3 regions of the Aeribacillus sp. JST-2 genome follow, and region 1 is predicted to be linked to each of the others. Evidence: riboswitches for the same ligand, from Rfam matches in the RefSeq annotation. Region 1 holds a riboswitch; each other region holds the start of a gene.

Region 1 (8,220 bases):
GTTCGTATCAGCAGTAATATTTTTCATATTCATATAATCCATCACTCCGATATTTCCGGATTTTAAAGCTTCGGCCATCGCCAGCGGAACTTTGGCTTCCGCTTCAACTACTTTTGCCCGCATTTCTTCAACGCGTGCGCGCATCTCTTGTTCTCTCGCCACAGCCATCGCCCTGCGCTCTTCTGCTTTAGCTTGCGCAATGTTTTTATCTGCTTCCGCTTGGTCTGTTTGCAAGATGGCGCCAATGTTTTTGCCAATATCAACATCAGCGATGTCAATTGATAAAATTTCAAAAGCTGTTCCAGAATCCAAGCCCTTATTTAATACTGTTTGGGATATCATATCGGGATTTTCAAGCACCTTTTTATGGTCATCGGATGAACCGATTGTGCTGACAATCCCTTCACCAACACGGGCAATGATTGTTTCTTCTCCTGCACCGCCGACCAATCTGTCGATGTTCGCTCTTACCGTAATGCGCGCCTTTGCTTTTACTTCTATTCCATCCATGGCAACACCGGCAATAAATGGAGTCTCAATCACTTTCGGATTCACGCTCATTTGAACCGCTTCCAACACGTCTCTTCCTGCCAAATCAATGGCGGCGCAGCGTTCAAAACTCAGCTCAATGTTTGCCCTTTCGGCAGCGATTAATGCGTTGACAACCCTATCTACATTTCCGCCTGCCAAATAGTGGCTTTCCAATTGATTTGTTGTAACATTTAAACCGGCTTTATGAGCTTTAATCAGCGGATTGATCACTCTGCTTGGAATCACTCTGCGCAGCCTCATGCCAATCAGTGTAAAAATGCTGATTCTCACCCCCGCTGCCAGAGCGGAGATCCAAAGCATAACAGGGACAAAGGAGAATAAAATCGCCAAGAAAATAAGCGCAATCACGATAAGACCCATCATGAGATAAACGGAAGGATCCATTTCTATACCTCCTATTTTTTAGTTGATTTCCCTGACAACAATCCGGGGTCCTTCTGCCTTCACCACTAAAACTTTTTTGCCTTGATCAATATAGGTGCCTTCAGTAACAACATCGAGCCGTTCATTGTCGATCATGACGGTTCCTGAAGGCCGCAATACAGTTAGCGCTACACCTTGTTTGCCGATTAAATCAGTACGGGTTTGATTGGATACATAGCCTTTTTCCGTACTAGTCGAATCTTGTAAAATGATTTTTTTAAACCACTTCATACGTTTTCCTATCACCTTTGACATAATAAATATCGCTAAAAAGGAAACAGATCCCGCAATCAACAAGGAAACGGCCATATGCCCAATGTTTTCAGCTGCAAACAGCAAACTTAAAACCACTAAAATCAACCCGATCGTTCCAGTAATCCCTCCGGGTAAAAAAAATTCCAGGAGAAGGAGCATACTTCCAGCCGCAAACAACATAACAGTTTCCCAGCCTGCCAGACCGGCAATATGATGACCGTAAAAAAACAAAAACAGCGAGGTCAGTCCAATGAAGCCGGGTGCACCGAATCCAGGACGGTATAATTCTAAAATGAGCCCTAAACACCCAAATGATAATAAAACCGGAATGACATATTGGTTTGTTAGAAACTTTGCCATTTTTTCAGAAAGCGTATCATCTGCCTGCAAGTTATTTGCATCCATCAAATCGATGTCGCGATCCGCCATCGCTTCGGCAAAAACAGGCCTTTCGAAGGATTTGACCTCATAAAAAGACGGGAAAACAAAGGACAGAATGAAAAACAGAATGCAAAAAGCAAAAAATTTATTTGGCTTCAGGCCTCTCCCTCCCTTGTTGTGATGAATATTATTACGAGCAAATGTGCAGAAAGTTTCAGAAATCAACGATACTGTAAAAATGCCATGAAACAAAAAAACTATTTTCATTATTTTGACATTATGTTATTATTTAAAAAAACACTATAACCATCTACTAGGGGTGTCCAATTAGCTGGACTGAGAGAAGAACGCGTCTAAAGTTCTTCAACCCTTTGAACCTGATCTGGATGATGCCAGCGTAGGGAAGTAGGTAGCGGGAGTTTTTGTATTGCCTTCTTTGTCTATATTGAATCGATCGGGTTTGCGCTAAAGCGAACCCGTTTTTATTTTTAACATCTCCCCTCCTATTCTCTATGCACATCTTCAGATAAAAAATGGAGGAGGAGAAAAAATGAAACATTATTTCGATGACATGCAGTTCCCAGCAAGCAAAAAAATTTATGTGACTGGATCAAGACCCGACATTCGCGTTCCGATGCGGGAAATTCAATTAACTCCCACGAAAACGGAAGCGGGAACATTTGAAAATGAACCTATAAAAGTTTACGACACGAGCGGCCCCTACACAGATCCTGATTTTCAAGCAGATATTCATAAAGGGTTGCCGGCTGTGCGCAAACAGTGGATTTTAGACCGTCATGATGTTGTGGAATATGATGGGCGCCAGGTAAAGCCGGAAGATAATGGATTCCGCAAGGAGGAAGATCAAAATATTACCACACCTTTTCATCGAAAGCCTTTCAAAGCCAAAAAAGGTGCTGTCGTTACACAAATGCACTATGCAAAAAAAGGGATCATCACCCCTGAGATGGAGTTTGTGGCCATTCGTGAAAACATGGATCCTGAATTTGTTCGTCAAGAAGTTGCCGCCGGCAGGGCCATCATCCCGTCCAATATTAATCACCCGGAAAGTGAACCGATGATCATCGGCCGGAATTTTCATGTAAAAATTAATGCCAACATCGGCAATTCAGCTGTAACATCGTCAATCGAAGAAGAAGTTGAGAAGATGCTTTGGGCCATTCGCTGGGGTGCTGATACGATCATGGATCTCTCAACAGGGAAAAATATTCATGCAACAAGAGAATTTATCATCCGCTACTCGCCCGTACCGGTTGGAACCGTTCCGATTTACCAAGCGCTCGAAAAAGTTAATGGCGTTGCTGAAGAGTTAACATGGGAAATCTACCGCGACACATTAATCGAACAAGCAGAACAAGGCGTCGATTATTTTACCATCCATGCCGGCGTGCTGCTTCATTATATACCTTTGACAGTCAATCGGACGACCGGAATCGTTTCCCGCGGCGGTTCGATCATGGCGCAGTGGTGTCTCGCGCATCATCAAGAAAACTTTTTATACACCCATTTTGAAGAAATTTGCGAAATTTTAAAAACATATGATATTGCCGTTTCATTAGGTGACGGTTTGCGTCCTGGATCTATTCGGGATGCCAATGATGAAGCGCAATTTGCCGAATTGAAAACGCTCGGTGAATTGACGGAAATCGCCTGGAAACATGATGTCCAAGTTATGATTGAAGGTCCTGGACACATTCCAATGCATAAAATTAAGGAAAATGTTGATTTGGAAAATGAAATTTGCAAAGGGGCTCCTTTTTATACCCTCGGTCCGTTGACAACCGATATTGCCCCAGGCTATGATCATATTACTTCGGCCATTGGAGCAGCAATGATCGGCTGGTACGGAACGGCCATGCTATGTTATGTAACTCCGAAAGAGCATTTAGGTCTCCCAAATAAAGAAGATGTGCGCCAAGGTGTTGTTGCCTATAAAATTGCAGCCCATGCCGCAGATTTGGCAAAAGGGCATCCAGGCGCCCAAATAAGGGATGATGCTTTGTCAAAGGCGCGTTTTGAATTTCGCTGGAACGACCAATTTAACCTTTCACTCGATCCGGAACGGGCACGCGATTACCATGACGAAACTTTGCCGGCTGACGGAGCGAAAATCGCCCATTTTTGTTCGATGTGCGGTCCAAAATTTTGCTCCATGAAAATTTCCCACAATTTGAGAAAAATGGCCGGTCAAAGTGATTCTGATATCGTTCAGGAAGGTTTGAAGCAAAAAGCAAAAGAATTTGTAGAGGGCGGATCATCCCTTTATCGATAATTGATTTCCAAACAAATTTTTTCCTGGAAGCTTATTTGGCTTCCAGGAGCTATTCCTTCATTAAACGTTTGATCAATCCAGCCGGTTCGAGAGGAGATAAACTTTTATGATATTCCTCCACTTTTGTTAAAAAGTCTGATAATTGTTTGGAATGCAGCACACGAAGAATGGAAGGAGAAATTTTTGTTTCCTCTTGCCAATGTTTAAAATCAAACACCATTCCAAATTTTTTTAATTTCTCAAAATTGATTTCTTCCTGCCCCGGAAGAGTATGGTACACAAAAATGGGGAGCTTTTTGTACAAACATTCGCTGACTGTCGCGCCCCCCGGTTTCGTCATTATAAAATCGACGCGATTATACAAATCGTTCATCTGCTCTCTTGAAGAAATATATGATAACGGGGTAATTCTCGGGTTGTTTTGTTTGATTAATCGCTCATACAGCTTTTTGTTTTTGCCGCAAAGCACAAAATAATGGATGTCATCATCACGTCTGATTTTTTCCGTAATCATTTCTAAAGAACCGATGCCTGTGCTGCCCCCGGAAATTAACCCGCAGTGAAAACGCATGCCGCGCAAACGATCTTCTTCTTTTGTAAATTTTGGATGGACAGGAATGCCTGTCACAAATATTTGCTCTTCTTTGACCCCTTTTTCCCGTAAATAATCCTTCATATATGAATGAGCGACGAAATGATAGTCAATTTCTTTTTTGCCCCAAAGATGATGAATAAAATAGTCTGTGTACACATTGATCACAGGGATGTTCATTTGAAACGATGCTTTCAGCCTGGCAAGCAAGTAGGAAGGGAGAGCATGTGTGCAAACAATCATTCTCGGATGAAAATCATCAATGATCTTTTTTAAATGTCGGAGAAAAAGTGCCTCATAATGGAAAAACCTCTTTGCGTACTTTCGATCAGCAAGCACAGACCGGCTGTACATATGGCTATATGATTTAGGAAACCGGCCAATCCATTGCAAATAAAAGGAAGAAATCACCCTTTCCATCTTTCCAAATTTTGATGACAGGAGATCCATTTTTTCGCAATGAATGTCTGGGTCAAGCTGTAGCAACCCATCCATTAAAGCATCAGCTGTTTGATGGTGGCCTGAAGGGATATTTAAAAATGGAAGAAACAAAACGTTTTTCATATCGCTCACCTATGTTACAGATCGAATTCTTTAAAAGTTTTTGTTATTTTTCAGCAGCTATTCGGTAAAAATCCTTTTTTTTCTATAAATAAAAGCAATTTTATGCTGAAAACTTAAATTGTAAGGAGTTTCAAAAGAGAAGGGTGGTGCAAATGGGGAGGCTAAGTTATTGTTTTTTTGTATTTTGGAGTCTATTGGATCCTATTTATTACCTTTGTACGCGGCTTGAATATGTCAAAGATAAAGATCATAACCGCAGCATTTTCCGAGTTCGATTAACAAAATATAAGGGAAGGGAAATTCTTCTTTCGGATGGCACAATCATCAAAAAAAATGATCTTCTCTTAAAAATTCATCTTCATAACGTCTGCTTGTTGAAAGAACTGAATCGATTGGAAAGTGAAATTAAGAAAGGGAGATACATTTACAACAAGGTTCAAAAGGATTTGCCTAACATTGTAAAATATTTGCGGGATCATAAAGAATTTGGAAATATAAAAGGAATTATCGGAATTACGATTTTAAATAAAGGTTCGGAACGATTGGGGTTTGAAAAGTTCGATATTAAAAATTCCGTTTATAAGTGGTTTAAACAATTAACATTTGCTCCTATGTATTTGATTATTCAGTTTCGCCTTGAAAGTTTGAAAAAGTCTCCGAAATATTTAATCATGTCAAAAGAAAAACTGCTCAAATTATATGGATAGAAAGCCTTTGTCCTCTATATGCCAAAAAAGCTTACCGTCTTTACGGCAAGCTTTGTATTCATGAAAGCAAATCTTTCACTAATTTATTGACGACTGAACCGTCGGCTTTCCCTTTGACTTTCGGCATGACGGCTCCCATAACTTTACCCATATCAGCTTTTGACGCTGCATTGACTTCTGCTATCGTCGTCTTGATGATTTCCAATAATTCTTCTTCTGATAATTGCTCAGGCATATATTCCGATAATACTTCAATTTCTGCTTTTGCTTTTTCGACTAAATCTGAACGACCTGCATTTTCAAACTCTTGGAGGGAGTCTTTCCGTTGCTTTAACTCTCGAGAAAGAACGGTCAATTCCTCTTCTTCCGTCAATTCGCTTTTGCCGAGTTTAATCGATTCATTTTGCAATGATGCTTTAATCATGCGAATAACAGAGAGGCGGTCTTTCTCTTTATTTTTCATCGCTTGTTTCATATCTTGATTCAAACGCTCAAGAAGACTCATACATACACCCTCTTTTAATATTTGCGTTTTCTTGCAGCTTCAGACTTCTTTTTGCGTCTTACGCTTGGTTTTTCATAAAATTCGCGCTTTCTATATTCCTGTAAAGTACCAGTTTTTGATACTTGACGTCTGAAGCGGCGAAGAGCATCTTCAAGCGATTCGTTTTTTCGTACGATCGTTTTAGACATTTTTTTCCCTCCCTCCGAACAAAACCAAATCGATGCCTCTTTTGAAAAGAGACATTACTAACATAGTATAATATAATCGGTTCGATTGGTCAACGTTCATACGTTGATCTTGCTTAAAGCAGGCAGCTGATAAATTGGTCTTATTTTCCCGCCTTGTCCATACACTGTAGATGAGGTGTTTTTTTATGGGGATTAAGCTGTTGTCTTTATTTATTGCCTGCCTTGTGTTGTTTTTATTCGGCTTGACAATCATGAAATACGGGTTTCAACAACTGTCGGGCAAAAAGTTGGAAAAATGGATTTACCGCTGCACGAATGCTCCAATAAAGGCTTTTTTTACTGGAATAGCTGCCACAGCTCTCGTTCACAGCAGTTCATTGGTTATGATCATTACCATCAGCTTTGTATCAGCAGGTCTGCTAACGTTTAAAGATGCGGTTGGAATCATCTTAGGCTCCAATATCGGAACGACATTTACAACTGAATTCCTCGCTGTGAATATAGATGATGATTTAGGATGGTGGATTGCGATTAGTTTTTGTCTTATGTTATTCCGCAAATCGTTCCTTTTTTCAATTGGATGTTCTCTTTTCGGAATGGCTTGTATTTTTTTATCTTTAAACGGGTTTGAAAAGCTTGCTTCTCCGTTATCCCATTCGCTGATGGCCAGCCGTTTTCTTACGGAGTTTCAACACCATCTTTTGTTAGCGATACTGGCCAGTTCCGTCCTCACAGGAATTATCCAATCGTCCACAGCCATGACGGGCCTCGTCATGAGCTTTATGAACGAACAAATCATGCCGCTGGAAACAGGAATGGCTTTTGTCCTTGGAGCAAATATCGGCACATGCATTACCGCTTTGATCGCATCCATAGGGGCAAATGAAGAGGCGAAAAATACCGCATATGCTCATCTTTTGTTAAATGTTTTTGGCGTATTATTGTTTATTCCTTTGATCCCGATGTTTCCTAATCTATTAAAAACATTGACGAACGAACCTGATTTTCAAATAGCCCATTTCAGTCTCATTTTTAACGCCGTCACATCTTTGATTGTTCTCCCGTTGACTGAACAATATGCGAATTTGATCATATGGTGGACAAAAACTGTATCTAAATTTTATCGAAAATAAATCCCGCCAAAAGCGGGATCTTTTAAACATCACCGATTGATTGCCAACCGCTTACAATCGCTACTCCGGAACTTGTTCCAATTCTTGTAGCTCCTGCGTCGATCATTTTTTTGGCCGTTTCATAATCACGGATTCCTCCGGAGGCTTTCACTCCGAATTCGGGGCCGACAACCGCCCGCATCAATTTGATATCTTCAACTGTTGCACCGCCTCCCGAAAAGCCTGTCGATGTTTTGACAAAGTCCGCACCTGCTTTTACGGCCAGCTCGCAAGCTTTTCTTTTCTCATCATCCGACAGCAAACTCGTTTCAATAATAACCTTCGTTAACGCTTTCCCTTGAGCTGCCTCAACAACTTTCCGAATATCCTTTTCAACGATGTCATATCGTTTGTCTTTCAAGGCACCGATATTGATCACCATGTCGACTTCTTCGGCGCCTTTTTGTATCGCATGTTTTGTTTCGACCGCCTTTACGTCGTCTATTGTCGCTCCTAAAGGAAAACCGATAACGGTACAAACTTTAACGCCAGTGCCTTCTAGTTCGTTTTTGGCTGTTTCAACCCATGCCGGTTGAATGCAAACGGAAAAAAAACGATGCTGGCGCGCTTCTTCACAAAGCTTTTTGA
Region 2 (8,220 bases), on a different contig from region 1:
AATATACCTTACATCTGTAACCGGGAAAAACGGAAGCATCTTAGCTGCATAGTAGCTTAACAAAATAGCGATTATAAAATAAAGGACAAAGCAAAGATCGTATTTGGAAAACCCGATTTCGTAGTAAAACGTTCTTTTTGTGTCATTCGAAAATCTTTTCGCCTCCATCGCTACAGCAATTCTGTGCGCTCTGCGAATGCTTTGCGATAGCAGCGGAATCGAGTATGCTTTCAATTTATGAAAAAAATTCGCTAAGCCTTTTCTTTGTTCGACACCTCTTACAATCATCGCTTGCCGTATTGTTTGAAACTCTTCGATCATAATAGGGATTAAACGAATGCCTGCCATAAAGCTGTAAGCATATTTAGGCTTCAACTTTAATTGCTGCATTAACGAATAAAATAAAAAAACCGGTCTTGTCGTTAACGAAAACATTAACCCAAGCAGAGCGAAGATAAGGGCACGAAATCCTAAATGAAGACCGCGATAAAAGCTTTCTTCTGTAATGTGAATAATCCCCCATTCCCACCATGTTGTCTCACCTTTTCCAAAAAAAATCATGGAGGTAGCAGTCGACACAAAAATAAGCACGAATGGAATCAGCAATAAAAGTATACGCTTCATCGGATGACCGGTAAAAAAAGCAAATAAAAGAAAGGCGGCAACTGTGTAGTTGATTAAAAAATTAATGTTGTGAATAAACAGAACACTAATAAATAAAACGATCAGAAACAATAGCTTTAAGCTCGGGTTGATTTTATGCAGCCATGTTTCTTTTATGTCAAAATCCATTGCAGATCCCCCTATATTTGAACATACATCTGCTCATCCTCACAAGAATGAATTTCGTCCTCTACAAGCTTCCCGCCTTCGATCCGCCAAACTCTTGTCGCCATATGTTTTGCTATTTGTTCATCATGTGTCACCATCAAAATGGTAGACCCTTGTTTGCGATAATGTTCTAAAAGCTCCAAGAGCTGAAACGTATTGGATGAGTCTTGCCCAAAAGTCGGTTCATCTAAAAGCATGATCGGCTGTTTTTTAATGATTGAAGCGGCAACACTCAATCTTCTTTTTTGTCCCATTGAAAGCTGATAAGGGTGTTGATGGCGGTGCTTCTGTAAATGAAATAATTCGAGCATTTCTTCTACTTTTGTTCGAATTTCTTCTTCTTTCATCCGTTCAATCCTCAACGAATAAGCAATTTCATCGTAAACTGAATTGGTGACAAATTGAAATTCCGGATTTTGAAAAACGAACGACAGCATGTTGGAAAGCTTTTTTATTTTCTTTGCTTCTTTTTCTAACAGCAAATAAGTGCCGGTCGTTTGTATAAACTGCATCAATGAATGTAACAAAGTGCTCTTTCCGGCGCCGTTTTTCCCCACTATCGCAATCCATTCACCTGCATGAACCTTTCCATATGGTACATCGATTTTGACTTCCTTCTTTCGATATCCTTTAAATTGCTCAAGCTCAATCACGACCTGTTCTTTTAAAGGGGTCTTTTTGTAATACCCCTGCTTATCACGAAGATAATCCTCCCATACACCGGGATACCAAATGCCGTCTTCGCGAATTTCTTTCCGATACCGAGAAAAAATTTGTTCTTTCGGACCGTCTGCGACGATTTGTCCTTTTTGATTAAATAAAAGTATGCGGTCGACAAAGTCAAGAACATGATCAATTTTATGTTCAACGATGATAACTGTTTTATCTTGAGCTGCTTGTTTCATCGTGTCCCATACCGCTTTTGTCCCTTCCGGATCCAGCATTGCAGTCGGCTCGTCCAAAAATAACACGTCTGGATGCAATGCTAAAACAGTGGCGATCGCCAGCCGTTGCTTCATGCCGCCTGATAATGATTGAATACTGATATGAAGATCATCAAAATGAAGGCCGACCATTTCCAGGTAAACTCGCATTTTTTCATGCATTTGTTCTCTTTGCACTTGCAAATTTTCCAAAACAAAAGCCATTTCTTCATCTACATACGGCATGCAAAATTGCGTGTCAGGATCTTGAAACACATATCCCCAAGATGACGGAGTCAAGATTTTTTCTGCTTTCATCGGCACTTCAATAGATTTTGGAATTAAACCGCTTAGCACCTGCAAAAACGTCGATTTCCCACAGCCGGAAGGACCAAGAAGCAAGACTTTTTCTCCCTTATAGAAAGAAGAGGATACATCCTTAAAAAGCAAGGATTCCTCTCCAGGATATTTTAATCGTAAATTTTTCACTTCGCATACTAGATCCATGTTTGCCACCTCTAGTTCAGTGCGTCATAATCTTCATGCGACGCAGGTCTTACTAAATTAGTCACTCCTGTTGCTTCCAAAGATTTCACTAGATAATAGGCAAACGCGCCGGCAATAATGATTGAGCCAATCAATCGAGCTCCAATGAATAATAGCAAGTTCCAAAATACTAAGTCATCTATATAGCCTTTATAAAGATCCATAATTAGCGAACCAGCTGCTGAAGCGGCTGCAGCCAGCATGACAACACCGATATTAAACTTTTTATATCGAAAAATCGCAAAAATGATCTCTGCAAATAGTCCTTGGACGATTCCGTAAAGAAGAACCTCTATGCCGAATTCAGATCCGGTTATAAATTCTGCAGATGCCGCTGCTGTTTCCGCTATCAGCGCTACTCCAGGCTTGCGAATAATTAGAAAGGCGACCGTCGCAGCAATAAACCACATACCGTATATGAGCTGGTCGACATGCAGCCCGATCGGCTTGACCGCATAGTAAAGCGGTCCCCATAGTTTATAAACAATTCCAAAAACGATCGAAATAACAATTGTTACTAGAATGTCTGTCAGTTTTAATCCTTTCATTATGATCAAACTCCTTTATTGACTGATTTTTGGTTCCACTTCCCATTTTTCTAAACGGTAAGCCATTTCCCAAAACGCTAATTCATATTGACTGCTGATGATAAAATGCTCTTCCATTCTTTTTAGATCGGCTTCTATCGTTTGTTGTGCGATTTCATCCAGCCTGTCAATTTGTTCTTCGACAAGCTGCTTAAACCAATCGCCCCCATAAGCCGCAATCCATTGTTGATAAATCGGTTCTTTTGGCTTCGCATCTTTTAATTTTTCGCCAATTTCGTAATATAGCCAATAGCACGGAAGTATTGCAGCAATAATATCGCCTAAGTGACCGTTGATCGCCGCGCGATATAAATGGGAAGTATAGGCGTACGCCGTTGGGGCCGGCTTAAAATTCGCCTTCTCCTCCTCTGTGATTCCCAGCTGTTTGGCAAATGTTTCATGAAGAGATAATTCCGCTTCAAATGTTCCTTGTGCATGCTGAGCCATTCGCGATGTCGTATATAAATCGTTTGCTTTTGCCGCTCCATACGATTGCACTTTTGCAAAATGGCTTAAATAATACGAATCTTGTAAAACGTAATAACGAAAACATTCAAGCGGCAAACTCCCATCAGCAATACCTTTTACAAATGGATGATCGAAGCTGGCCTGCCATATCGGATCTGCTTTTGTTCGAATTTTTTCAGTAAATTTCATGTTCATTCTCTCCTATATTAAGAATTGATTTCGATTGGCCACATTTCTTTTCGTTCAGACATTTCCCAAAACATATATTCGTATTTGCTCGTTGTGACAAAAATATCTTCCAGCCATTTCAATTCTTCTTCCCGTTTTCCTTCTGCAAGCTCATTCATTAAATCTTTCAGCCATTTTGCCAATTCACCGAATTCTGTTGATGCGTACATTTTTACCCACTCGCCGTAAAACTCATGTTCACTGGCACCAGGAATCTCATGTAAGCGTGTGCCGATTTCATAATAGCTCCATGTACATGGAAGGACTGCGGCAACCAGTTCTGCCAATGATCCTCGCTGCGACACATTTAACATATAGCTCGTATATGCAACGGTTGTAGCAGCAGGCTGAACTTGTTCTAATTTTTCCTTCTCTATTCCTATTCTTTCAGCGTATTGACGATGCAAATCCATTTCCACTTTTAACGTCGAATGTAGAAGATCAGCAAAAACTGTCATTGTTTGAAGATTGTGAGCCTTTAAGCTTCCAAGGGCAAACAGGCGGCAGTATTCGATTAAATAAAGATAATCCTGCTCCATAAAAAAGCGAAATTTGTCGATATCCAGCGTCCCATTGCCGATTCCTTGAACAAACGGATGATGGTAACTCGCTTCCCAAATCGGTTTTGCAGTTTTATACAATCGGTCTGTAAACATTTGAATTACCCCTTTCGCAGCTTTTGTAATTGTCATCGTTTTTTCTGATACCAATCAAATAAAAACGCGATCAGCGATTTTGTAAATGTTTTTAATTGGGGGATGGACAGCTTTTCATTCACCGAGTGTGCATCTTCAAGCGTGCCCGGTCCATATAAAACGACGGGAATTCCCGCTTCACTCAGCCAGCCGCCGTCTGTCACAGTAGGGGACATCGTCAGCTTTGCTTCCTCATTAAATGCCAGTTTATGTGCTTTTTGTAATGTTTTCACTCCGAGTGAATGTTCGTCATATGAAAAAGCTGGGAAAATTTCTCCTCGATCTTCAATCATCGATGTGCCGCCCCATTTAAATTTCGGAGGATATTTCCGAAGCCATGGATCAGCCATTGCAACATGATGGATATGTTCTTCAATTTCCCGGATCACCTCTACATAATGCTCTTCCGGGTAATAATGAACGGTAATCCAAAGGGAACATTTATCGGCCACAAAAGCGGCGTGCCTTCCACCTTCAATCACTGCAGGATTAATTGTGGCAGAACCAGGCGGAAAGCCTTTGCTCGTTTTCATCACTGCCCAATGCTGTTCAAGCTCTCGCAGTCCTTCAATAATTTTCATCATTTTTTCAATCGCGCTTGCCCCAAAAAGCTTCCCGCCGGCATGAATCATTTGTCTTCTCGTGCCATCGTGAAATGTCTCGGGGCTTTCAATCGTAATCCAGCCCGTGATCACCCCGCCTTGCCCTTGTATTTCACAGTTGCTTGAATCGACAACGATGGCAAAATCAGCTCGATATCCCCGGTCGCAGCACGATTTTGTTCCTGCTTCGCCTACTTCTTCTCCGACAACGGACTGAAAAATGATATCCCCTCCCGGCTCAATACCGTTTTCTTGCAGCAGCTTTAATGCAAACAGACTGGCAGCCATTCCCCCTTTCATATCCGCTACACCGCGTCCGTATATGTAATCCCCTTTAACCGTTGCCTCAAAAGGAGGCGTTAACCATTCTTCTCCCTCTTCGATTGAAGCGACATCAATATGCCCGTTAATAATTAAACTGTGGTAATTTTCTGGATCTTTTCCTTTTTTCGTTCCTACTACGACTGGATCTTGTTCATATAAATCCCATTGATCAATGGAAAAGCCGATGTCTTCCAAATATGAGGCGACATACTTTTGAGCCTCTTTTGCATTTCTTGCCGGAGGGCTCGGCGTTTCAAACGATACGAGTGTTTTTAGAAGATTCAGAAGTTCTTCTTCCCTTTCATCAATTTGCTGAAATAACGTTTGTAACACGTTGTCTCCCCTTTCTTAACATTTTGTTTTGAAAAATGGTTTGCCAACCAGCCTTGTAATGCAAAAAGCCCGTTCCCAATATAAGGGAACGGGCAAGTATATACAAAACCCATAGACAGGTTTCGATATTACTGCACCACTTCCCTACGCTAGTATGATCTAGATCAGGTTCAAAGGGTCAAGGCACACGCCTTTCTCAGCCTTTCGGCTCCCCTAGTGGTTGATAATTCTATGAAATTTTGATTTTATTACATTAAATCATATCGTTTGCAAAATGACAAGCTGGTTGCGTCATCTTTTAGCCGTCTTGAGCAGTTCTCGATAGCCGATCCTCGTAAACTGGAGATGTTCATCAATATAATTCTCTCTTTGCAAATGGCGGATCGCCTCATCAGACAGTTGTATGTGCACCTGTTGAAACTTCTGGTTGAGTTCGTCAAACGAACTGTTTAAAATAAATTCTGCCCCGAGGATCTGAACAATTCGTTCCATCTCCGGATCTCTTTTCAACAACAAGTGAGCAACTCTGTCTTTCATAAGCACAAGCTCTTGTTTCAACTTGGAAGCTTCATTCTCCTTTTCGCGAATTCGAAGTCGGTACATTTGTTTTTCTTCTTCACCGATATTCGCTCTCGTCAAAAGCTCCTCCAATAATTGTGTTTTATCTAGCTCCAATTTATTTAACTGCTGTTCTTTTTTCATCATTTCCGTCTCGTTGATCCAATCGCTTTGAACAAACTCCTTTTTCCCCTCTTTATTGACCGGTCCAATCCGATCCATTTTTCGATACAAAAGAAATACGAGAACGACTAAACATCCGTTCATTAGCAAGGTTAAAAAACGGACTAGGACATCATTAAAGGCGATGAAATAAAAAAGAACCAATACAACAACCACTGCAATGAGCACTTTCAATAAGGTTATCACAAGATTTGTCGGCTGCTTTGTCAACCTTCCCAATCTCCTTCTCTTTCAAAATAAAGCAAATTTAATTATAGCGAATATGGATCAAAAATTCGAGAAGAAAAACATGTTTTTATATTAGCAAAAATTGAAAATCTGTAAGCCATTTTTGCGAAAATCAAAAATGAAAAGTCTTCGCTGAAAGAAACAGCGCTTCATTTTTCCGGGAAACATTTCTTAGGGCATCGAAAACAGTGATTTTTTGGCCTCTTCCCCGGAACGATCAAAAAAAAGTCCATTTTAGATGTTTATTGTTCGCAAATAAAAAAAGAGAATGTTGATATAACAGCATTCTTGGGTTTTAAATGTAATCTCTGTTAGCTGCTTCACGATTAAAGACGACACTATAAAAAATTCAGTATTAGTCATTGGATTTATAATTGTTCTTTTAACTGCAATATCTGCTGCAATTTACAGAAAAAATCAAAAAGGATAAAGGAAACTACTCTAATCCTTTTTTAATTGTGGCTGTCCAAAAAGATACTGACTTTTTGGAGCTCCTATATTTTCAGAAAAAATCGAAAAAATACAAAAGCCAGTGGAGAAAAACGAGTTGTTTTTCTCTCTGGCTTCGTTTTAGGAACTTATCGGACAGCCCCGGAAGCTGTGGAATCGTTATGTTGTGCAAATTGTTTATGGAACAAAGCTATAAAAAGAACAACTAAAAGGAGCAAAAACAAAGTGAAAAAGATTGCTAAGATTAGCGCTTCGTTTCGTAAATAAGGCATATCACCCGTTGAAATCACGGCCTTAAATCCGGAAACCGAATGCGTCATCGGCAGCCATTTTCCGATCTGTTGAAAGAAATCGGGAACAAGTTCAATCGGATACGTCCCACCGCTGGAAACTAGTTGCAAAATCAGCAAAATGACCGCAATAAATCTTCCCGGATCGGCCATGGAGGTTGTTAAAAATTGAATGATGGCCATGAATGTAATGCTTGTCAAAACAGAAAATAGATAAAATGCAGGCAAGCTTTCAACTTTAAGTCCTAAACCAAATAGCAAAATAGAATCGGCAATCACGGCTTGCAATGCAGCTATGAAAAATAAAGTTGCGAATTTGCTGACAAACCAAGAGAATGCGGATTTTGGCTGATCAGCCGGCTTTCGCAGAGGATAAATGATCGTCAGCATCAGCGCTCCAACCCACAACCCTAAAGATAAAAAGTAAGGGGCAAAACCCGTGCCATAATTCGGCACATAATCTATCTTATGCTCATCCGTCTTTACCGGACTTGCCATCATTTCATAAGTTTGGTCATTCCCATTTACACCTTTTGTTTTGTCGGCCGCTTCTGCCAATTTTTCCGACATCTCTCCTGTACCTGAAGCTAAATCTTTCGTCCCTTCATCAAGACTTTCTGCACCTTCAGCTATTTTTGCTGCGCCTTTCTGGAGACTTGAGGAACCTCCGTCCAATTGCATTAAACCGCTGGCAAGCTCTTTGCTGCCGCTGGCAAGTTTAGCTGCTCCGCTATTTGCTTCACCTAGTTTTTCAGAAAAAGTTTTCAAACCCTGTGACAGCTGAACTTGGCCATCATATATTTCAGCTGCACCATTTAAAAGCTGTTGTTGGCCGCTAGCGAAAGTCGCTAAACCATTGGTTAATTCCAACTGGCCGCTTTGCAATGTTTTTAATGCGTTTGGAAGTTCTTTTCCTCTTTCTGAAAGTGCAGCAGCGCCATTCGATAATGTTTCCATATTTTGCGACAGCTGTT
Region 3 (8,220 bases), on a different contig from region 1:
TTGTTAGTCGGCATTTCTATTTTGGCCACATTAACTGTTGCAACGATTGCGGGGGCGTTGATTCCTCTTATTATGCACCGGCTGCATATTGATCCTGCCGTGGCCTCTGGTCCATTTATTACGACAATCAACGATATGATTAGTATCCTCATCTACTTTGGAATGGCAACTATGTTCATGAATTATTTATGATAGCATTTGAAAAAAGGAGGCGGATGATTTGGAGAACCATGCTGTAACTTCATTAGTCATTGTTCTTGTAGCAGCTTTTTTGACGCCGATTTTGCTGCACCGTTTCAGGCTTTCGTTTATACCTGTTGTTGTGGCCGAAATTATAATGGGATTAATCATTGGAAAAAGCGGGTTAAATCTTGTTGAACAAGATGTATGGCTTGCTACTCTTTCGACTCTGGGGTTTATTTTCCTCATGTTTTTAAGCGGGCTTGAAATCGATTTTTCCGTTTTTGCGAAAGGAAAGCAAAAAGAAAAACTGGCAAACGGGAAGGACGCTCCCAACACATTTTTCGCTGCGTCCGTCATCTTTGCAGGCATCTTTATTGTTTCATTGCTTTTGTCCTACTTGTTTATGTGGCTTGGTTTCATTCAAAACGCTTTCTATATGACCCTCGTGATTTCAACGATTTCTCTAGGTGTTGTTGTTCCAACATTAAAAGATGCGCAAATTATGAAATCAAACATCGGCCAGATTATTTTGCTTGTTGCCGTTATTGCTGACTTAGCCACGATGATTTTGCTGGCGGTGTTTGTTTCCTTAAACAGCGGCGGTGAAAACAGGACTTGGCTATTGCTTCTTTTGTTTGCGGCAGGGGTCGTTTTATTTTTTATCGGCAAACGATTCAAAAGCCGCTCCTTTATTGAAACCATGTCGAAAGGAACCATTCAAATAGGAACAAGAGCCGTTTTTACGCTCATCCTTGTTCTTGTCGGTCTTTCCGAAACACTCGGAGCCGAGAATATTTTAGGAGCTTTTCTCGCCGGAGTGCTTGTTTCCCTTCTCTCGCCAAATCCAGATATGGTGCAAAAACTTGATTCCTTTGGCTACGGTTTTTTGATTCCGATCTTTTTTGTTATGATCGGTGTCGATTTAAACCTATGGGAACTGATCAAAGACCCGCAATTATTGATTTTAATCCCTTTGCTTTTTTTAGCATTATTTATTTCAAAAATCCTGCCGGTGTTTATTTTGAGAAATTGGTATGACACGAAAACAACGGTCGCTTCGGCCTTTTTGTTAACGTCCACTTTATCGCTCGTGATTGCCGCTGCCGAAATCGGGGTGAAAATCGGCATCATCAATGATGGAATGGCCGATGCATTAATTTTAGTAGCGGTTTTGACAAGCATCGTTTATCCGATCGGTTTTCAAAAACTTTTCCCTAAGAAGCTTGCTGAGCAGCCAAAGCTGAAAGTGGCGTTTATCGGCGCCAATCAAATGACACTGCCTGTCACAAGGGAATTAGATAAACATTTATATGAAACAACGGTCTATCATACACAGCAAGATAAAATTGATAAGGTGATAGCTCAATCGCTTTTTAAAATTGAAGAATTGGAAGACTACCGCTTAGAAACTTTAGAGGCCCGCAAGGTATTTGATGCAGATATTCTTGTCGTAGCGACTGGCAAAGAAAAAAGAAATGCAGAAATAGCAGCATTTGCCAAAGAATACGGCGTCAAACGGGTCATCGCCAGTGTTTCTTCTCCTGAATTGGATGAAGCGTTGAAGGAAAAAGACATTGATGTATTCTCTGTCATGCTGTCGACAAAAACGCTCCTTAGAGCCTTAATCGAAACGCCAAGTATAATGAAAATATTGACGGACAATGATTCCATCCTTTATCAAATCAACATGAACAACTATAAGTATGATGGAACAAAAATCCGTCATTTCCCGTTCATAGGCGATTGTATTTTCGTCCGTATTTTCCGCGGCAAAGATTCCATCGTCCCTCATGGCGATACGGAGCTGAAAACCGGGGATCGGCTGATTGTAACCGGATCGCGCGAATATGTGAACGAGTTGAAGCAGGAATTACAATTTGGTGAATAATCTTTTAAAAGAAAACATCTTATGATAACATGAAACTATGAAAATAAAATCATTACCAATGATCCACTAGGGGAGCCTTGTTGAAAGGCTGAGATTAAAGTGCAGACTTTAAGACCCTTTGAACCTGATCTGGGTGATGCCAGCGTAGGGAAGTGGAAGAGGGAAAAATGAACAAGTGTCAAAACAATCCCGCCGCCACTTTCCAATAAGGAAAGTGGTTTTTTATGTGGAAAGGAATGAATGCATTGGAGCTCCATGCAGTGACTGATGGTTCAAAATCGGTTGAACAACTTGCCGATATAATTTTATCTATTTCCGCTTCTGTTGATTATGTACATATTCGTGAAAAAGAAAAAAAAGCGGGTGAGATCATCCGCCTGATCGAGCTCCTGATAAAAAGCGGATTTCCCAATCAAAAGCTTGTGATCAATGACAGGCTCGATGTAGCCCTAGTGACGGGCATCCGCAATGTGCATCTTCCGGGGCGCGGGATCCCCGTTCAAAAAGTCAAAGGTGCTTTTCCGGACATCAGAACAGGAGTGAGTGTTCATTCATTGGAAGAGGCGGTAACAGCTGAGAAAGATGGAGCCGATTATATCATGTTCGGGCACATCTTCCAAACGAACTGCAAAAAGGGAAAGGCTCCGAAGGGAGTTGATGTGCTAAGGAAAATTACCGAATGCGTCAAAATACCGGTCATTGCAATCGGAGGAATTGAGCCGGGGAATATTAAGCAAGTGTTAGAACAAAGAGCGGCTGGAGCGGCTGTCATGTCATACATTTTTTCTAGCAGCGATCCTGAAAATGCCGCCAAGCTGCTGAGGAGAGGAGAGAAAGCAAGTGAAGGCTTTTGATGTCGGTATTGTCGGCGGAGGAATCATCGGGCAAGGAATAGCTTACCAACTGGCGAAGGAAGGGTTAAAAGTCGCCGTTTTTGAAGGGGGAACCATCGGCGGAAAAGCAACGTCTGCTGCAGCCGGAATGCTTGGCGCACATTCAGAAAATGAAGAAAGAGATATTTTTTATGAATTGTGTTTAGAAAGCCGAAATTTATATGAAACTCTTTCAGCAGAATTAATGGAGCAAACCGGCATTGACATTGAACTTATCAATGAAGGCATGTACCGCTTGGCTTTCACGGAGGAAGAAGCGGTTGAATTACAAAAACTGGCTGAGACAAATGTGGAGTTTGAATTTCATCCCCGAGAATATGCTTTCGAGAATGAACCAAGTTTATCAAAATCAATCAAAGGCGCTCTTTGGCTGAAGGGCGACGGTCAAGTGAAAGGATCGTCTGTTTGCCATGCCTTTCTGAAAGGCGCTCAAAAATTTGGTGCGAAAGTTTTTGAACAATGTCCTGTCATTGAAATAAAAAAAGAAGCCGGCGGATACAAGATTTCCACTCCTTCTGGATCATTTTTATCCAATAAAGTTATCGTGGCAAGCGGGGTATGGAGCGGTATTTTTTTTGAACAATTGGGATTAAACAATCCAATGAAGCCGGTGAAAGGGGAATGTTTTGCCGTCAAACCGAAAAAGATTATCATCAAGAAAACCTTGTTTTACGATCACTGCTACATTGTTCCGAAAAAGGACGGAAAGGTCATTATCGGAGCGACATCATATGAAAATGATTGGGATGCAAATCCAACTGTGAAAGGAATTTCTGGATTGATGACGAAAGTGCAAAAGCTTATTCCGTCCATAGGGGATGAGCCGATCGTTGATGCGTGGTCATCGCTGCGGCCGCAAACAGAAGACAGCTGGCCGTATTTTGGTGAGCACCCCGAATATAACGGAATCTATTTTGCCACCGGTCATTATCGGAACGGCATTTTGCTCGCACCGATCACTAGTTTAATCATGAAAGATATAATTTTGAACACGAAGAAGTATCAACGTTTTCTCAACGCTTTTTCATTAAATAGACTTTGTTCAGGCGCAAAGGGGAGGTGATGGTCTGTGAAGCTCCGCATAAACGGCCAGCAGATGGAAGTGCAAAACGATATTCAAAATGTTCAAGATTTGCTGGCCTCTTTTCAATTGCAAGACCGCATCTTAGTTGTGGAATTAAATGGGGAAATTGTTTCGAAAGAACAATACAGCACCCAAAGCATCCATGATGGGGATCAAGTGGAAATAGTCCATTTTGTTGGGGGAGGATGATATAATATGTTGAAAATAGGAAATAAAACATTTCAATCAAGATTGCTGCTGGGAACGGGGAAATATCCGTCATTAGAAATCCAAAAAAAAGCGGTCGAGGTATCTGAAGCGGAAATTTTGACGTTTGCCGTTAGAAGAATGAATATTTTTGACTCTTCGCAGCCAAATTTTTTAGAGCAGCTCGATTTATCGAAATATACACTGCTTCCCAATACAGCCGGGGCGAAAACGGCAGAGGAAGCGGTAAGAATCGCCAAACTCGCTAAAGCTTCGGGATTATGTGATATGATTAAAGTAGAAGTGATCGGTTGTGACAAAACGCTGCTGCCAGATCCAGTCGAGACATTAAAAGCATCTGAAATCTTGCTTAAAGAAGGATTCATTGTTCTTCCGTACACATCGGATGACGTTGTTCTTGCCAAGAAGCTGGAAGAATTGGGTGTTCATGCGATTATGCCCGGAGCATCCCCGATCGGATCAGGCCAAGGCATCATCAACCCGCTTAATTTATCATTTATTATTGAGCAAGCGAACATTCCGGTCATTGTCGATGCCGGTGTCGGCTCACCGGCTGATTGTGCATTGGCAATGGAAATGGGAGCCGATGGAGTGTTATTAAATACGGCGGTTGCAGGCGCTAAAGACCCGGTGAAAATGGCCAGGGCGATGAAACTGGCGATTGAAGCTGGAAGACTAGGATATGAAGCTGGCCGGATTCCGAAAAAACGGTATGCTTCTGCCAGCAGCCCAACGGAAGGAATGCTGACAACATAATGGAGCGGTACTCTCGTCAAAGATTGTTTTCCCCTATTGGTGATGAAGGTCAAAAAAATTTATTAAACAGCCATGTCTTCTTGGTCGGAGCAGGTGCGCTAGGCTGCGCCGCCAGCGAAATGCTGGCTCGTGCAGGAGTAGGCAAAATGACGATTATTGACAGGGATTATGTTGATTGGAGCAATTTAGGTCGGCAGCAGCTTTTTACAGAAGAAGATGCAAAACAGAAACTGCCAAAAGCAGTAGCCGCCAAAAAGCATTTAGAAACCGTTAATTCGGATATTTCCATTGAAGCAATTGTCGGTGATTTTTCCGTTCAGTTTGAGGAAAGACTAAGAGAAGTTGATCTGATCATTGATGGAACGGATAATTTCGAAACTCGTTTTCTCATTAACGATTTGGCGATGAAGCACCGTATCCCATGGATATACGGAGCTTGCGTGAGAAGCTACGGAATGACCGCTTCGATTGTTCCAGGGGAAACGCCGTGTTTGCGATGCTTGCTTCAGGCCATTCCTTCCGACGGAATGACATGCGACACCGTCGGCATCATCAGCCCAGCTGTGCAAATGACTGCTTCTTATCAAGTGGCGGATGCGTTAAAATATTTGGTCAGCGGGGAGATGTCCAAACAGCTTGTTTCATTTGATGTTTGGTCGAGGGAGCATTCTATCGTCAAAATAGAAAAATTAAAAAAAGCAGACTGCCCTTCTTGCGGCAAACATCCGACATATCCTTATTTGTCAATTGAACAAGGACTGAAAACCGCGGTTTTATGCGGACGAAATACGGTGCAAATTCGCCCGCAGCAAAACCAATTGATTTCATTTGCTGAGATTGTCAAGCGCCTGAAGCCGATTGTAAAAAATTTAAAAGGCAACGATTATTTAATTTCTTTTGACATTGATCAACATCGGGTCGTTCTCTTTCAGGACGGTCGGGCGCTCATTCACGGCACGAAAGAGGTTGATAAAGCAAAATCGATTTATCAACGTTATATCGGGGCTTAAACGGAGGTATGATGATGACAATAGCAAAAGCGTTGACAATCGCTGGTTCCGACTCTGGCGGCGGCGCCGGCATTCAGGCAGATTTAAAAACTTTTCAAGAACTTGACGTATTTGGCATGAGCGCCATCACTGCCATTACCGCACAAAACACGTTGGGTGTTCATGGGGTGTACCCGGTTCCGCTTGAAGGGATTGTGAAACAGCTAGATGCGATAGGAGAGGATTTGCCTCCTGATGCAGTAAAGACAGGCATGCTTTTTAATGAAGACGTCATTCAAACAGTGGCTCAATCCATTCAAAAACATGGATGGAAAAAGGTTGTTGTGGATCCGGTGATGATCGCAAAAGGCGGGCATCCGCTTTTAGAGCAGTCGGCAGTCAATGCGCTGATTCATGATTTAATCCCGCTTTCCTATATCGTGACCCCGAATATACCGGAGGCAGAGGTGATCACGGGAACGAAAATTCAATCTTTTGCTGACCGGAAAGAAGCGGCCAAAAGGATTCATCAAATGGGTGCGGCAAATGTAATTATTAAAGGCGGACATCAGCCGACAGGAAACGAAATCGTCGATTTATTGTATGATGGACATGAATTTTATGAATGGAAAGGTGCTTATGTCAACACCCGCCATACGCATGGAACAGGATGCACTTTTTCGGCTGCCCTGACAGCGGAACTGGCAAAAGGAAAAAGCGTGATTGATTCGGTGAAAACGGCAAAAGATTTCATCCATTTGGCGGTGGAAAATGCCCCGGGCATCGGCGGCGGGCACGGGCCAACCAACCATTGGGCATATAAAAGAAAAAAAGCTACTTGCAAATAAAAAGCCAGAACGACTGAACGTTCCGGCTTTTTCCTTGCATGAGTACAGTTTTTTTACAACTGGCGGCGAATGGGAAAAAGAAACGCTTTCTCTTTGTGAACATTTTTGGTTTCGTTCTTTTAAAGAATGATATCAAGAGGAAAAAGAGTGTTTTAAGCCTTTATTTTTACAAAGCCTATCCAATAATATTGTAACCTGAATCAACATATATCACTTCTCCTGTTACTCCCCGGGAAAGGTGGCTGAGCATAGCAAGAGTCATGTCGCCCACTTCTTCTTGCGTAACGTTTCTCTTTAATGGAGACTTTTCTTCAATCAATTTTAAAATCTCATTAAATCCCGGAATTCCTTTTGCTGCTAATGTTCGAATAGGTCCTGCCGAAAGGGCGTTTACGCGAATCCCGTATTTGCCTAAATTAAGCGCCAAATATCTGACGCTCGCTTCAAGTGCGGCTTTCGCCACTCCCATCACATTATACGATTCTACGGCGCGTTCCGCTCCCAAATAGCTCATGGTCACAATCGATCCGCCTTCAGTCATATAAGGTTTTGCTTCCCTTGCAACTGCAACGAGCGAATAGGCGCTCGTATCATTCGCAAAAGCGAACCCCTCTCTCGAAGTATTGATGAAGTCGCCTTTTAAATCTTCTGCATGGGCGAATGCAATCGAATGAACAATACCGTGAATAACGCCCACTTTTTCGCCAATTTCAGCAAATGCTTTGCGAATGCTTTCATCGCTGTTGACATCGCATTGTACAATAAGCTCCTGGGGGTAATTGTTTTGTTCCAACAGTTTGGTTAATTTTCCGAGAGAACGTTCCAATCTGTATGTATAAATCAAGTTTGCGCCAGACTTATAAAGAGATTGCGCCACACCCCAGGCAATGCTCCGTTCATTCGCAACACCCATCACCACAATATTTTTGCCTTTTAATTTTAGTAAATCTTCCATTTTATCCTCCATACCCTTATGTATATTTTTATATCTAACTATATTATAGCTGGTTTTAGCATCTGTTACTATCCCCCCGGCAAAATCGCTTCCCATTTAATGTTCGGGACTTGATTTTTCGATGAATAAAGATTGTTTGTTTCATCATAAGCCAATCGTCATCCAATCCCAAGTTCCCTAAACAATAAAAAAAAGCTGTTCTGTTTTTCATGGCTGCGTAAGTTTTTATAAGCGCTTATTCAATTTAGAAGGCTGCAAGCTTCCGAAAGCAAAAAGGGCTCTATTTCGGACTTTTTCATTGCCAAACAGAGGGGACAGGATTTTTTATGGAAAAACGGTCATGAATTCCTTCACTCCTATCATAAAATATGGAAGGAAATCATGAAAAATAGGGGTGGGGTGGCGACAAATGCTGAT

The links. A riboswitch is a leader RNA that binds a small molecule or an ion and turns the genes downstream of it on or off. The one in region 1 is predicted to bind thiamine pyrophosphate.
Region 2: another riboswitch for thiamine pyrophosphate. It lies ahead of AC0KTX_RS10920 (acetylornithine deacetylase); the one in region 1 lies ahead of thiC (phosphomethylpyrimidine synthase ThiC).
Region 3: another riboswitch for thiamine pyrophosphate. It lies ahead of tenI (thiazole tautomerase TenI); the one in region 1 lies ahead of thiC (phosphomethylpyrimidine synthase ThiC).

The regions. Positions count from the first base shown of each region.
Region 1 is NZ_JBVVUU010000003.1:147,135-155,354, forward strand. Features, by position in the region: gene floA (flotillin-like protein FloA) at 1-936, opposite strand, end outside; gene AC0KTX_RS03020 (NfeD family protein) at 955-1,659, opposite strand; TPP riboswitch at 1,917-2,032, shown strand; gene thiC (phosphomethylpyrimidine synthase ThiC) at 2,162-3,904, shown strand; gene AC0KTX_RS03030 (MGDG synthase family glycosyltransferase) at 3,954-5,060, opposite strand; gene AC0KTX_RS03035 (YkoP family protein) at 5,213-5,767, shown strand; gene AC0KTX_RS03040 (GatB/YqeY domain-containing protein) at 5,826-6,272, opposite strand; gene rpsU (30S ribosomal protein S21) at 6,287-6,460, opposite strand; gene AC0KTX_RS03050 (Na/Pi symporter) at 6,646-7,593, shown strand; gene deoC (deoxyribose-phosphate aldolase) at 7,616-8,220, opposite strand, start outside.
Region 2 is NZ_JBVVUU010000019.1:35,674-43,893, reverse strand. Features, by position in the region: gene AC0KTX_RS10945 (energy-coupling factor transporter transmembrane component T family protein) at 1-792, opposite strand, end outside; gene AC0KTX_RS10940 (ABC transporter ATP-binding protein) at 804-2,261, opposite strand; gene AC0KTX_RS10935 (ECF transporter S component) at 2,273-2,848, opposite strand; gene tenA (thiaminase II) at 2,864-3,544, opposite strand; gene tenA (thiaminase II) at 3,562-4,239, opposite strand; gene AC0KTX_RS10920 (acetylornithine deacetylase) at 4,272-5,537, opposite strand; TPP riboswitch at 5,662-5,762, opposite strand; gene AC0KTX_RS10915 (hypothetical protein) at 5,829-6,488, opposite strand; gene AC0KTX_RS10910 (YhgE/Pip family protein) at 7,085-8,220, opposite strand, start outside.
Region 3 is NZ_JBVVUU010000005.1:79,440-87,659, reverse strand. Features, by position in the region: gene mgtE (magnesium transporter) at 1-192, shown strand, start outside; gene AC0KTX_RS04495 (monovalent cation:proton antiporter family protein) at 221-2,071, shown strand; TPP riboswitch at 2,130-2,239, shown strand; gene tenI (thiazole tautomerase TenI) at 2,296-2,925, shown strand; gene thiO (glycine oxidase ThiO) at 2,912-4,027, shown strand; gene thiS (sulfur carrier protein ThiS) at 4,034-4,237, shown strand; gene AC0KTX_RS04475 (thiazole synthase) at 4,244-5,011, shown strand; gene AC0KTX_RS04470 (ThiF family adenylyltransferase) at 5,008-6,021, shown strand; gene thiD (bifunctional hydroxymethylpyrimidine kinase/phosphomethylpyrimidine kinase) at 6,036-6,848, shown strand; gene fabI (enoyl-ACP reductase FabI) at 7,024-7,803, opposite strand; gene AC0KTX_RS04455 (CotO family spore coat protein) at 8,213-8,220, shown strand, end outside.